2 linked regions of the Methanotorris formicicus Mc-S-70 genome follow. The main gene of each other region encodes a partner of the protein of the gene in region 2 in a complex. Links are inferred from orthologs where the notes say so. Each region holds a gene or a part of one and is shown on either strand. Other genes may lie near its edges.

Evidence for each region. Proteins that work in one complex are often made in the same cells at the same time.
Region 1: the proteins of METFODRAFT_RS05345 (region 2) and METFODRAFT_RS08055 are in contact, whole or in part, in a crystal structure (PDB 2ZBK), measured with the Saccharolobus shibatae proteins. The link is inferred for Methanotorris formicicus Mc-S-70 from one-to-one orthologs. Residues at the interface, in WP_218266310.1 of Saccharolobus shibatae: Glu463, Lys467, Leu469, Tyr471, Leu472, Lys473, Tyr474, Ile475, Pro476, Glu477, Val478, Arg480, Ser481, Leu482, Thr484, Phe485, Leu486, Ser488, Glu503, Lys507, Leu508, Lys511, Ile518, Glu519; in WP_218258439.1 of Saccharolobus shibatae: Phe25, Leu26, Val29, Glu30, Gln31, Leu32, Lys34, Gly35, Glu36, Pro37, Phe70, Leu71, Asp72, Leu73, Ala76, Lys77, Met80, Val83, Leu84, Ala86, Ser87, Tyr90, Asp91, His110, Ser111, Leu114, Lys115, Ser116, Glu126.

What each region holds. Positions count from the first base shown.
Region 1 is NZ_AGJL01000052.1:2,412-5,714, forward strand. What follows is about bases 389-3,303. They hold METFODRAFT_RS08055 (DNA topoisomerase IV subunit A), read right to left. Parts: upstream 2,438-3,303; coding sequence 1,340-2,437; downstream 389-1,339. Other genes in these bases: METFODRAFT_RS08050 (beta-ribofuranosylaminobenzene 5'-phosphate synthase), read left to right, coding at 389-1,312; ftsZ (cell division protein FtsZ), read left to right, coding at 2,658-3,303. In the rest of the region: METFODRAFT_RS08045 (CBS domain-containing protein), read left to right, coding at 1-302; more of METFODRAFT_RS08050, read left to right, coding at 326-388. UniProt on the Methanocaldococcus jannaschii protein: Relaxes both positive and negative superturns and exhibits a strong decatenase activity.
Region 2 is NZ_AGJL01000025.1:687-8,965, reverse strand. What follows is about bases 4,833-7,779. They hold METFODRAFT_RS05345 (DNA topoisomerase VI subunit B), read left to right. Parts: upstream 4,833-5,292; coding sequence 5,293-7,266; downstream 7,267-7,779. Other genes in these bases: METFODRAFT_RS05340 (UPF0058 family protein), read left to right, coding at 7,480-7,779; METFODRAFT_RS05350 (CBS domain-containing protein), read right to left, coding at 4,833-4,852. In the rest of the region: hdrB (CoB--CoM heterodisulfide reductase subunit B), read left to right, coding at 1-756; METFODRAFT_RS05365 (GTP cyclohydrolase III), read left to right, coding at 1,229-2,032; METFODRAFT_RS05360 (MJ0144 family RNA dihydrouridine synthase-like protein), read left to right, coding at 2,067-2,849; METFODRAFT_RS10105 (hypothetical protein), read left to right, coding at 2,938-3,117; METFODRAFT_RS05355 (hypothetical protein), read left to right, coding at 3,086-4,405; more of METFODRAFT_RS05350, read right to left, coding at 4,430-4,832; more of METFODRAFT_RS05340, read left to right, coding at 7,780-7,806; guaA (glutamine-hydrolyzing GMP synthase), read left to right, coding at 7,885-8,279.

The DNA of each region.
Region 1 (3,303 bases), on a different replicon or contig from region 2:
AAACAATAACCACCCACAATGAATCAATTGGATTAATTTTACCATCTCCATTGGATTTAATAGAATTACCATTAAGAACAACTTTGAAAATTGAAGAGTTTAAAGAGGATATAAAAAAGGCATTAAAAACAAAGGTTAAGGATGTTATGACAAGGGATGTTATAGTAATCTCCCCAGATGAGGGTATAAACAATGCTGCAAAGTTGATGATTGAGAACAATATAAAGAGGCTCCCAGTTGTTAAAGATGGAAAACTTGTGGGTATTGTTACAAGAGGGGACATTATAGAGGCATTATGCTAAATAAAAAAATTTGGTGAGATAGGATGGAGATTATTTCCCCTTCAAGGATTCACATGGGACTTATTGATTTGAATGGGAGTATTGGGAGAGTAGATGGTGGTGTTGGTTTAGCCCTTGAAAATCCTAACTTAGTAATTGAGGGAAAAGAAAGTGGGGAAATTGAAGTTGACTTTGATAAATCCGTTCTTAAGAATTTTGATGAAAGTTATATCAATGATATAGGGAGAAGGGTTAAAGATGCGGCAGAGAAAATATTAAACCATATAAATGAAGATGGAGTAAAATTATTAATAAAAAAATCATTCCCATCCCACTCCGGTCTTGGCAGTGGAACACAGATTGCCCTTTCAACGGGGAAATTAATATCCCTCATATATGGGAAGGAACTTAACGCCTATGAAATAGCAAAGATTACTGGAAGGGGGGGAACTTCTGGAATTGGAATTGGGGCTTTTGAGATGGGGGGATTTTTAATCGATGAGGGACATTCATTTGGAAAAGGAAAAGATAAGGAGGATTTCAAACCCTCATCAGCATCAAAAGGCGTAAAACCAGCACCAATAATATTTAGACATGACTTCAATTGGGATGTGGTTTTAATTATCCCAAAAGGGGAGCATATTTACGGCAACAAGGAAGTTGATATATTCAAAAAATACTGTCCAGTTCCTTTAAATGAGGTTCAAAGGATTTGCCACTTGATTTTAATGAAGATGATTCCCGGAATTATTGAAGATGATTTAAATGCATTTGGGGAGGTTGTGAATGAACTCCAAACACTTGGATTTAAAAAAGTGGAGGTTTCTTTGCAATCAGAGATTGTTAAAGAACTCATAAAAGAGTTGCAAAAAGTAGGTTATGCTGGACTATCAAGTTTCGGCCCAACAATCTATGCACTTGGAGATGTGGATTTAATTATGGAGAAAGCAGATGACATCCTTGATAAACACGGCATTGATGGGGAGATAATAGTAACAAAAGCAAACAATACTGGATATAGAGTAAAATAAATAAAAATAAAAAAACAGGAAGCGAAATTAAGGTAGCCACGTCTTTTCATCCTTTATTTTTTCAGGTAGGTAGGTGTCGACAACATACTTCAAACCATACTTTGCAAGGGACTGTTGTTCTGCCCTTACTTTCATATCTAACATCTGTTTTAATGCCTTTTGCCATTCTGGGAATGATTTTACAAAATCATCATTTTTTAAACCATCTTTTATTCTTTTGATATCTTGTTCCTTCAATGGATGTGTTGGTAAGTCATAATCAACAATATCTTGAGGAGTTACACCAATCAACCTCGCAGAAGGAATTGCAAGTTTATCTGCTAAATGAACCGCCTTACCACTCCCAACCTTCAACGTCCTGTAAATATTTAAATATCCATAGGGGTCACCGTCAGTAAACACCAAAACTGGAACTTCATACTCTTCATTTAATCTCTTCACAAATCTTCTTGTTGCCCTTGCTGGAACCCCCTTCAATGAAACTAAGATACAATTGTGTTTATCCCAAAACTTTTCAGCATTCAACCTTGCAAACATACCCGCAGTTTCTATTGCCAATATAAAATCAGCATTCGTCTCAAACTCCAATCTTGTTACATCATTTGGTATATTGTATGCTCCGGTACCCAACCTTGTGCAATCTACTTTGATTTCCTCCCCTTCTGGTGTTCTATCAATTATCCTCAACGGCCCAACAACTGATGAACCATCCTCTTCTGGAATAAATCCGAGATCTTCTCTCAATACATCTAATGCTGCCTCTAAATCCTCAATAACATTATTTGATGGTTGCTGGTCATCGAATCTTGCCTCACCCCAATTTTTGGAGACATAATACGCTTCCCTAAGTGTTGAGAAGTCATTTGAATCAAGAAGTTGTTTTGAAAATTCTAGCATCTTCACCGTTTGAGCAAAGATTTTTGCTTGACTTACTGTTAAAGTCCTTTCTTTTTCTTTCCCCATAAGTATGAAAGTTCCTGTTTCAGAGTCAAATTTTGCATTGGTTAAACTTCTAATGGGTAGTTTAATTTTTGGTCTCTTACCTTTTAAAAGATCCTCATACATTTTATTTGCCAACTCTAAAATCTTTCTCCTTGCTATTTCTCTTGATTTTGAAATTATCATTATTTCACCATAATAAAGATTTATAGTAGAAATTGTTAAAACCAATAAATTTTTATATCAAATCCCTTTTTAATTAATTATATTATAATGATATTACTTTACTTAATAAACTGAAAATTCCCCATTTTTATTTAGAATTAAGATACATCCCCACTAAACTATGGTTGATTATATATTAATTTTTATCGGTATGCATAAAAATTACAATGGAGGTCGGATCTTGAAATTCTTAAAAAATATTGTTGAAAATGATGATTTTTCATATGAGGATGAGACGTTATCTGAAGAGGATTTGGAATTATTGAAATTATTGGAGGAGGCAAAAGCCAAAATCACTGTGGTGGGTTGTGGTGGAGCAGGAAACAATACAATAAATAGATTAACCTCTGAAGGTATTGAAAGGGCAAAAACTGTTGCTATCAACACAGATGCTCAACAGTTGTTAAAAACAAAAGCAGATAAAAAAATATTAATTGGTAAAAATTTAACAAGAGGACTTGGTGCTGGTGGAAATCCAAAAATGGGAGAGGAATCAGCAAAAGAAAATGCAGAAGATATAAAAAATGAATTACAAGGAGCGGACATGGTATTTATAACCTGTGGATTGGGCGGAGGTACTGGAACCGGTTCTGCTCCAATTGTTGCTGAAATATCCAAAAAAATAGGGGCTCTAACAGTTGCAATAATAACGCTCCCATTCTCAATGGAAGGAGAAATAAGGATGCAAAATGCATTGGAAGGATTAAATAAATTAAAAAATGTAGCAGATACAATAGTTGTTATTCCAAATGACAAGTTGTTGGAAATTGTACCAAAGATTCCATTAAAAACAGCATTCAAAGTCGCTGATGAAGTTCTTATAAACT
Region 2 (8,279 bases):
GCTCCAGGGGTATTTGGTTCATTCGACCAAAAAACATGGCTTACATTGGCAGCAAGAAACCTCTGCATTGCTGAAGAACTTGGAGTTGACATAATAACCGTTTGTAATGGATGTTATGGTTCATTATTTGAGGCAGCACACTTATTGCATGACAACAAAGAGGCATTGGACCTTGTAAATGAAAAATTAGACAAAATTGGGAAGCAATACAAAGGAACCGTTCATGTAAGGCACTTTGCAGAGGTAATTTACAACGACATTGGTTTAGATAAGATTGCTGAGAATGTTGTAAGGCCATTAAACATAAATGTTGGAGTCCACTACGGATGCCACTTCTTAAAACCAACAGATGTTAAAGGGCTTGGTTCAGCAGAGAGACCAACAATGTTGGATGAGATTGTTGAGGCAACTGGAGCAAAATCTGTTGATTACAGAGACAAAATGATGTGCTGTGGAGCAGGAGGTGGAGTTAGAGCAAGAGAATTAACACTTGCATTAGATATGACAAAAGAAAAACTTGAAAATATGGTTAAAGCAGGGGCTGATTGTGTAGTTAACGTCTGTCCATTCTGCCACTTACAATTTGATAGAGGGCAGATTGAGATAAAGGAGAAGTTTGGAGTTGAATTTGGGTTTCCTGTTTTACACTTGAGCCAGTTGTTAGGTTTGGCATTTGGGATGGAAGCAAAAGATGTTGCAGTTAATGTCCACTTCATTCCAGTAGATCCATTGTTGAAAAAACTTGGATTGGAGTAAATTTCTTCTATTTTTTATTTCGCTCATCTTACCTTTAGGAGAGATGTTTTACATAAAAAGATTTCTAATCATTTAACAGTTAATCACGCATCGAGGGAATACTCTAACGGAATATAACTGCGAATGCTTCCATTCGATAATCAAACCTTATCTAAGAAAACATCGAGGCATTAGTCGAAAAAATCTCCACCCATATGTAAACTTCTATACATTTATATACAACTATAAATCGAATTGGTTCTCTGAATTACTTATAATCATGTTAGGTAATGATACTTGAAGATGAGCGTTTTTATTTTTATTTTTGATTAATATATTAATAAAAGCAAATAAATAAATATATGGATAAATGCAGATGCAATAGATATCAATAAATATCTGTTCCATGAAAAATTTAAAAATATGAAAAATAAAAATTTAAATTACGTATTTTGTGGGACATAAAAAGCAGAAAATTTGGCGAGATGGGAAAATGATTCAAATAACAGTCATCCAAATAGACAACTATGGACCATGGACTGTCACACCACAACCAAGAAGAGAAAGTGATTTACAGGCACTACAAGCAAGGTTGTATGCTGATTTAAACCTTATGTTTGGGATGCATAAGGGGCTTGTGTTTTACACAAGGTTTGACAACCTAATAGCAATAACAAATGGGATTGATCTATTAACCCACCAAAAAATCCAAGATAGCATAAAAAACAGGTATCCAATAACGATAAGCATGGCAATAGCATCAAGTAAAACACCCTACAAGGCACAAAAATTGGCAACAAAAAAACTTCAAGAACACGGTAGTGCTCAGGATGAGGGTAGGAGAGAAGTTTTAGATGTTGCAAATGAATTGGTTATGGATGGTTATGTCCAATTGGCACATATTGATATAAACAACATCACCGAAAGATTAACGGATTTGGAATCTGCCTATGACACTTATATTAATGTTAATAAGGTAAAGTTGATGTTGATGGAAGAGTTGAAAAAATATGATGCCATGTTATTCTTTATTGGTGGAGATAACTTCATGTGCCCATGTAATGGGATGAGTGAGGATGATTTTTTAAGTGTTTTTGAAAAAATAAAAGAAAAATGTGGAGTTGAATTAAAGGCAGGAATCGGTATTGGGAAGACGGCTGAAGATGCATCCAATTTGGCAGATATTGGATTAGAACTTATAAGAGCAGGGAAAACAGGAAGGCAAGTTTGCACTTTAAAGCAGGAGGGGTGTGAGATCTTATCACCCCTACAAAAGCGACAAATTATAACGGATTAATTTAAACATCACTTTATCTAATTTGGTGGAATTCATGGGGAAGGATGAGAAAATTGAAAAAATCAGAAGTTTAAATAAAAAAATAATCCTTGCTCCAATGGCAGGAATAACTGATGGGGATTTTTGCAGAAAATTTAAAGGTTTGTTTGGAATTGTAACCATTGGGGCATATAGTTTGGATGAAGACACATTAAATGCAAGTAGGGATATTGTTAAAAGAGGTAGGGAGGAATTCATTTATAATTTGGAGGATTTTGGAGACATTATTAGGAATGAGATAAATAAAGCGAAGGAAAGTGATGCCTTAGTTTCTGTAAATGTTAGGTTTAAAAATTTAGATGAGAGTTTGGAGAGATTGGAAATAATATCAAAACATGCCGACATCATTGAGTTAAATTGTCATTGTAGGCAAAAGGAAATAACCAATTTAGGAATTGGACAGGAACTTTTAAAAAATAAGGAGTTATTGAAGAGTTATCTCATTGGGGTGAAAGATTTAGACACTCCAATATTTTTGAAGGTAAGGGCTAATTTTGTTGGGTTGTATGAGTTGATAAAAACCTTAAACTACACAAAGGATTATTTTGATGGGATTCATGTTGATTGCTTCAATCCAGGAAAGGATTATGCAGATATGGAAGCATTAAAAGAGATAAGCAAAAATTTCCCTGACAAGATTATTATTGGAAATAACTCGGTAAATTCTATTGAAGATGCAAAAAATATGCTAAAATATGCTGATTTTGTGTCTGTTGCAAGGTGTGTTTTAAGGGGAGATGTTGAGTGGATTAAAGAGTTTAATACTATGGAAATGTAACTTATTTTTTTAAACATAAAGATTTACATATCCAAAATTCTTCAAATTTTTAGTATATATTTTTTACTTAATTAAATGAGGGAATATTATGAAAAAATGGATAGGGGCATTATTACTTTCTTTGGTTGTAGCACTATCGGGCTGTATAAATGAGAGTTCAAGTGAAGGAGAAATCCAAAATTATGGAGACGTTTTATCTTTGGATAATGCAAACTTAGAAAAATCAGTTGTAAGAAGTGGGGGTATTGTATTTTACACAATTAAGTGATGCTTCAAAAAACCAACATATAAAATTTCAAATAGAAAGTGATAAACCAATTACTGTATATGTAGTTCCATCAAAGAATGAATTTAATGCCTTACAAAATGGAAAAGAATTCTACTATTTCCCCGAACTTTCAAGGCAGGATATACTGTCATTTATTGGGGAAGGAATAGTTCCACCAACATCTTATATTGTGATAATAAATAATGGAGAAGAAGATGCACAGGTATCGTTTAAATTCGTCTCTGTAGATACTGATGAAAATGCATTAAGTCCTATAAAATCGTCTCCTTTACAATTTAATGAAAAATCTCAGAATAATGTTGAAGTTGCCAATTTAGAAATTTCAACAACCTATTATGAACCTTATCCATTGGCATTTTACAATGTATTTTATGAACTTGGAGAGCCAGACATAACATTTAAAATAACCAATAATGGAGAAAATCCAATAACAATAAGATTAATATCAGAATATCAAGGATACAGCAATAAAGCAATAACAACAGAAACAATAATGCCCGGAGAAACAAAAGAAATTAACCAAACAATACCATTAATAAAAGACAAAATAAAACAAATAAAAACAAAAACAAAATTCAGTTTGCATTATAAAATTGAATATGATGATAATGGAGAATGGAAAACTTATGATGAGCAAACTGAAATGATCGACGTTTATCCAATGGATACAATGGTTTGGGCAGTTAAGGATGATAAAGGAAATTATAATTCAATAAATGAATACATAGCAGTTTTTGTAACACCAAAAGATGATGCAATAATGGAATTGTTAAGCAAAGCAAAAGAAAGACATCCTGAAAAATCATTAAGTGGCTATCAAGATAAGGATGTTAATTCACAAATAAAAGCAATATATGATGCCCTAAAATATGATTATAGAGTAAGTTATGTAGATGTATCCAATGCTTATGGGAAAGATTATGTTCAAAAAGTAAGGCTGCCAAAAGAAACATTAAAACTAAAATCTGCAAATTGTATAGATGGTTCAGTAGTATTTGCTTCTGCTATTGAGGCATTAGGAATGCATCCCTATATTGTTTTACTTTCAGACCATGCATTTGTGGCATGGGATGTTGATGGAAGTGGAAACTATATTGAAGCATTAGAAACTACAATGGTTGGAAATGCAGATTTTGAAGATGCGTTACGTTATGGAAATGAGGAACTTGAAGCAAATTGGGATGCTTTAACCGATGATGACCCATGGAACGGACAAATAATTGATATAAAAGAGTGTAGAGAACTGGGAATCTTGCCAATGGAATAATCCTTAATCTTTTTTATTTTTTCTTTATTTTTCCTTCAATATTTTTGATAAAACCCTTATTATGTCCCCATCAGAAATTATACCAATCAATTTTCCCTCCTCATCAACAACAGGCAATTGATTTATGATTTCTTTACTATTTCCATAAACATCCATCTTTTTTATTGCATCAGCAATGGATTCCTCTGGTGTTATTGTTATAACCTCCTTTGTCATAACATCCCCAACAGTGGTTTCAAGTGTATATCTATCAATAATTAAGTTGTATCCTATGTCAGTCGTTGTCATAATGCCTATAACCTTTTTATTTTCATCAACCACTGGAAGACAACTTATCTTATTTTTTAGGAGGATTTCAAAAGCACCTATAACATTATCCTTCGGTGATGCATATATAACATCAGTTGTCATAATGTCCTTAACTTTTATTTTTTTCAGGTTCTCCATTTTTTATTACCTCCAACCCAATTATCAACTTAACAACATTTATTTCTAAATAACATTACAGTATTATTTAAAATTTATTAAATGAATTGGAGCCATTATCATGCTTCTTATTGTCAATATAGAACGTAATTAGCCCATTAAACAATAACTACAATTTTAGGAAGAGTTGAATTCAGTTGTAGGTAGATTACAAAACAATTCATTAGTTTATAAAATTTTAGGGGAATTTATTTTTCTATTTTGAGAGTTTTGAAAGAAGGATAATTATTATTAAATTTTCAAAAAACATGCTATGTCCCCAATTTGAGTCATAATCTCTTATAACACCAAAAGTTATATCGTTTGCAAACCATTAATTATTTATGCTATATAGGTTTAGTTTTAATTGGTTTAATTTTGTTATTTTTATAATTCATAACCCATATACTTATGGTGATGATATGGCAGAAAATCTATTTGAAGAATTTAAAGAACATTCAGTAGCAGAATTTTTTAGAAAAAATAGGCATATGCTTGGATACAGTGGAAAATTAAGAAGTATGACCACAATTATCCATGAATTAGTAACGAATAGTTTAGATGCATGTGAAGAGGCAGAGATTTTACCAGATATTAAAGTAGAAATAGAGAAGTTAGGAACTGACCACTACAAGGTTACTGTTGAAGATAACGGTCCCGGAATTCCACCTGAGTTTGTTCCAAAGGTTTTTGGGAAAATGCTCGCTGGTTCTAAGATGCACAGGCTTGTCCAATCAAGAGGACAACAGGGTATAGGGGCAGCAGGGGTTTTGTTGTTTGCTCAAATGACCACAGGGAAACCATTAAAAATCATAACTTCAACTGGAGATGGCATAATCCACGAAATGGAAATAAAGATGAGTGTTGAAAAAAACGAAGGTGAAGTTGTATCTCACAAAACAAGACCTGGAAATTGGAGAGGAACTAGGGTTGGGGGAGAATTCAAGGAGGTCACTTACAACAGGGGAGAATATGGACCTTATGAATACTTAAGAAGAATTAGTTTAGCAACTCCACATGCAAAGATAACATTAAAAGACCCAGAGGATACCATAGTATTTGATAGAGTATCCCATGAAATCCCAAAAAGACCAGAAGAGATGAAACCACATCCACATGGTTTAACACCTGATGAATTCCTCTATATATCAAGAAAAACTCAGGCAAAAAGAGTTTCAAGTATGCTTGTTCAAGAACTCTCAAGATTCTCATCTAAAAGAATTAAAGACTTAGAAAATTACATGTTGAGGGATAAATTATTGGAAAATTACAGAAACAGCGTATTTTGGAGTATTGTAGTAGATTGTTACTTAAATATCAATATTGATGACTATATTGAAAAGTTTAAAGAATATATTGACGATGAAGAAATAAAGCAATTAAAAGATGTTATAAACTTCCTACCAGAAAGTTTGGATGAACTTAAAAGGTTTGTTTTAAAGTATATGATAATGGAGTATCTGTTTAACAAATTTGATGAAGGGAAGATAAAGGAGATAAAACACCATTTCAAGAAAAAGCCGGAAAACTTCATAGATTATGCAGAGAAGAATTTCCTATCTGCATCTACTATGGAGGAATTTAGAAAGAAATTAAAAAATATAACAAAATCACCAGAAGAGTTTGTAAATGCATTAAAAGAAAAAGGAATGATTTCAGATGAAGAATTGGAAAAATTCAAAGGGGAAATTAAAAATATATTGTCAAAGAACCCTAAAGAATTGGGTTGGGAAGATGCAGAAATTATTGTAAGATGCCTCCAAGATATGGACTTCATAGCACCTTCAACAAGTGGTCTAAGACCTATAGGAGCAGAGAATATTGAAAAATCCCTCGAGTCCCTACTAAACCCCAACTTTGTTAAGGCAATAACGAGAAATCCAAAAACCTACAAAGGAGGAATTCCTTTCGCTGTTGAAGTAGCGATAGCGTATGGTGGGGAATCCGGAAGGCAGTCTGATGAAGGTAGAAAAATGGAGATTATGAGATTCGCAAACCATGTCCCTCTATTGTTTGACACAGGCGGGTGTGGATTAACCAAGGCAGTTAAAAGTATTAATTGGAAGAGATATGGACTTAGGGGAGAGGACATACCAATGACAGTATTTATTAACCTAATCTCTACACACGTCCCATACACTTCTGCTGGAAAACAGGCAGTAGCGTGTAGTGAAAATGAAAATGAAGAGATATTTAATGAAATAAGGCAGGCGTTGATGATTTGCGGTAGGGATTTGGAAAAGCATTTATCAAGGATTAGAAGAGAAATAGAAGAAGAGAAAAAGAAAAAATACGTTATGAAATATGTAAGAATATTTGCTGAAGCATTGGGAGGAATTTTAAATAAACCTGTTGATGATATTGAGGAAAAGGTTATCAAACTTTTAGAAGGATAAAAAAACCTTTTCTTTTAAATTTTCCCAGAGAGTTAAAAATATATATCACCTACTTAACAATTATTTGTATTGCACTATAGAACAATTTTGATTGTTTGTAAATTCTTTGTAATTATTCAACATTATTTCTTTTAAATTTGAAAATAAGTTATTAATCCTAAATTAAGGTTATTTGCAATATTCTACTTAATTATTTAGTAAAATGGGGATAGAATGCACAAAGAACAATTAATGGAATTACATCAATTTTTTGTTCATGTTGTTAGAGAATTACTTGATGACGATTGTTACGACTCTGAATACTTAAAAATTTATGAAAAGTTAGATATAAAACCCCACTACATCCATAAATTAAAAGTTGAACAAAGGGCAGCGATTTTTCTATTATCTGCAAGTATTGCAGAGTTTTTATATAAAAATGGTGAAAAAGTACCTGAAAATTTAGCCAGACGATTGTCAGAAAATGCCTTTAAGTATTTAAACAGTAAAAACAATAGGAATAATAAAATCAACAATAAAAAATTACAAAACTCAAAATAAATTATATATGATTTTGTAAAAATGTTAAATTTTGTTTTTATTGTTGTTTAGGTTATTCTAAAAATTGGGAGGTAAAATATGTTTGACCCAAAGAAGTTTATTGAGGAAAGCATAAAAGAAATAAAAGAGCAAATTGGAAACAGAAAGGCAATTATCGCACTGAGTGGAGGAGTAGATAGTTCAGTTGCAGCAGTGTTGACACATAAGGCAATTGGAGATAAACTTTTGGCAGTTTTTGTTGATACAGGATTGATGAGGAAGAAAGAGCCAGAAGAGGTTACAAAAATTTTCAGAGACCAACTGGGATTAAATTTCAAATGTATTGATGCAAAAGAGAGATTTTTAAATGAATTGAAGGGAGTTACTGACCCAGAAGAGAAGAGAAAGATTATTGGAAGGGTGTTTATTGAGGTTTTTGAGGAAGTTGCAAGGGAGAATGGAGAAGAAGTTTTAGTCCAAGGAACCATAGCACC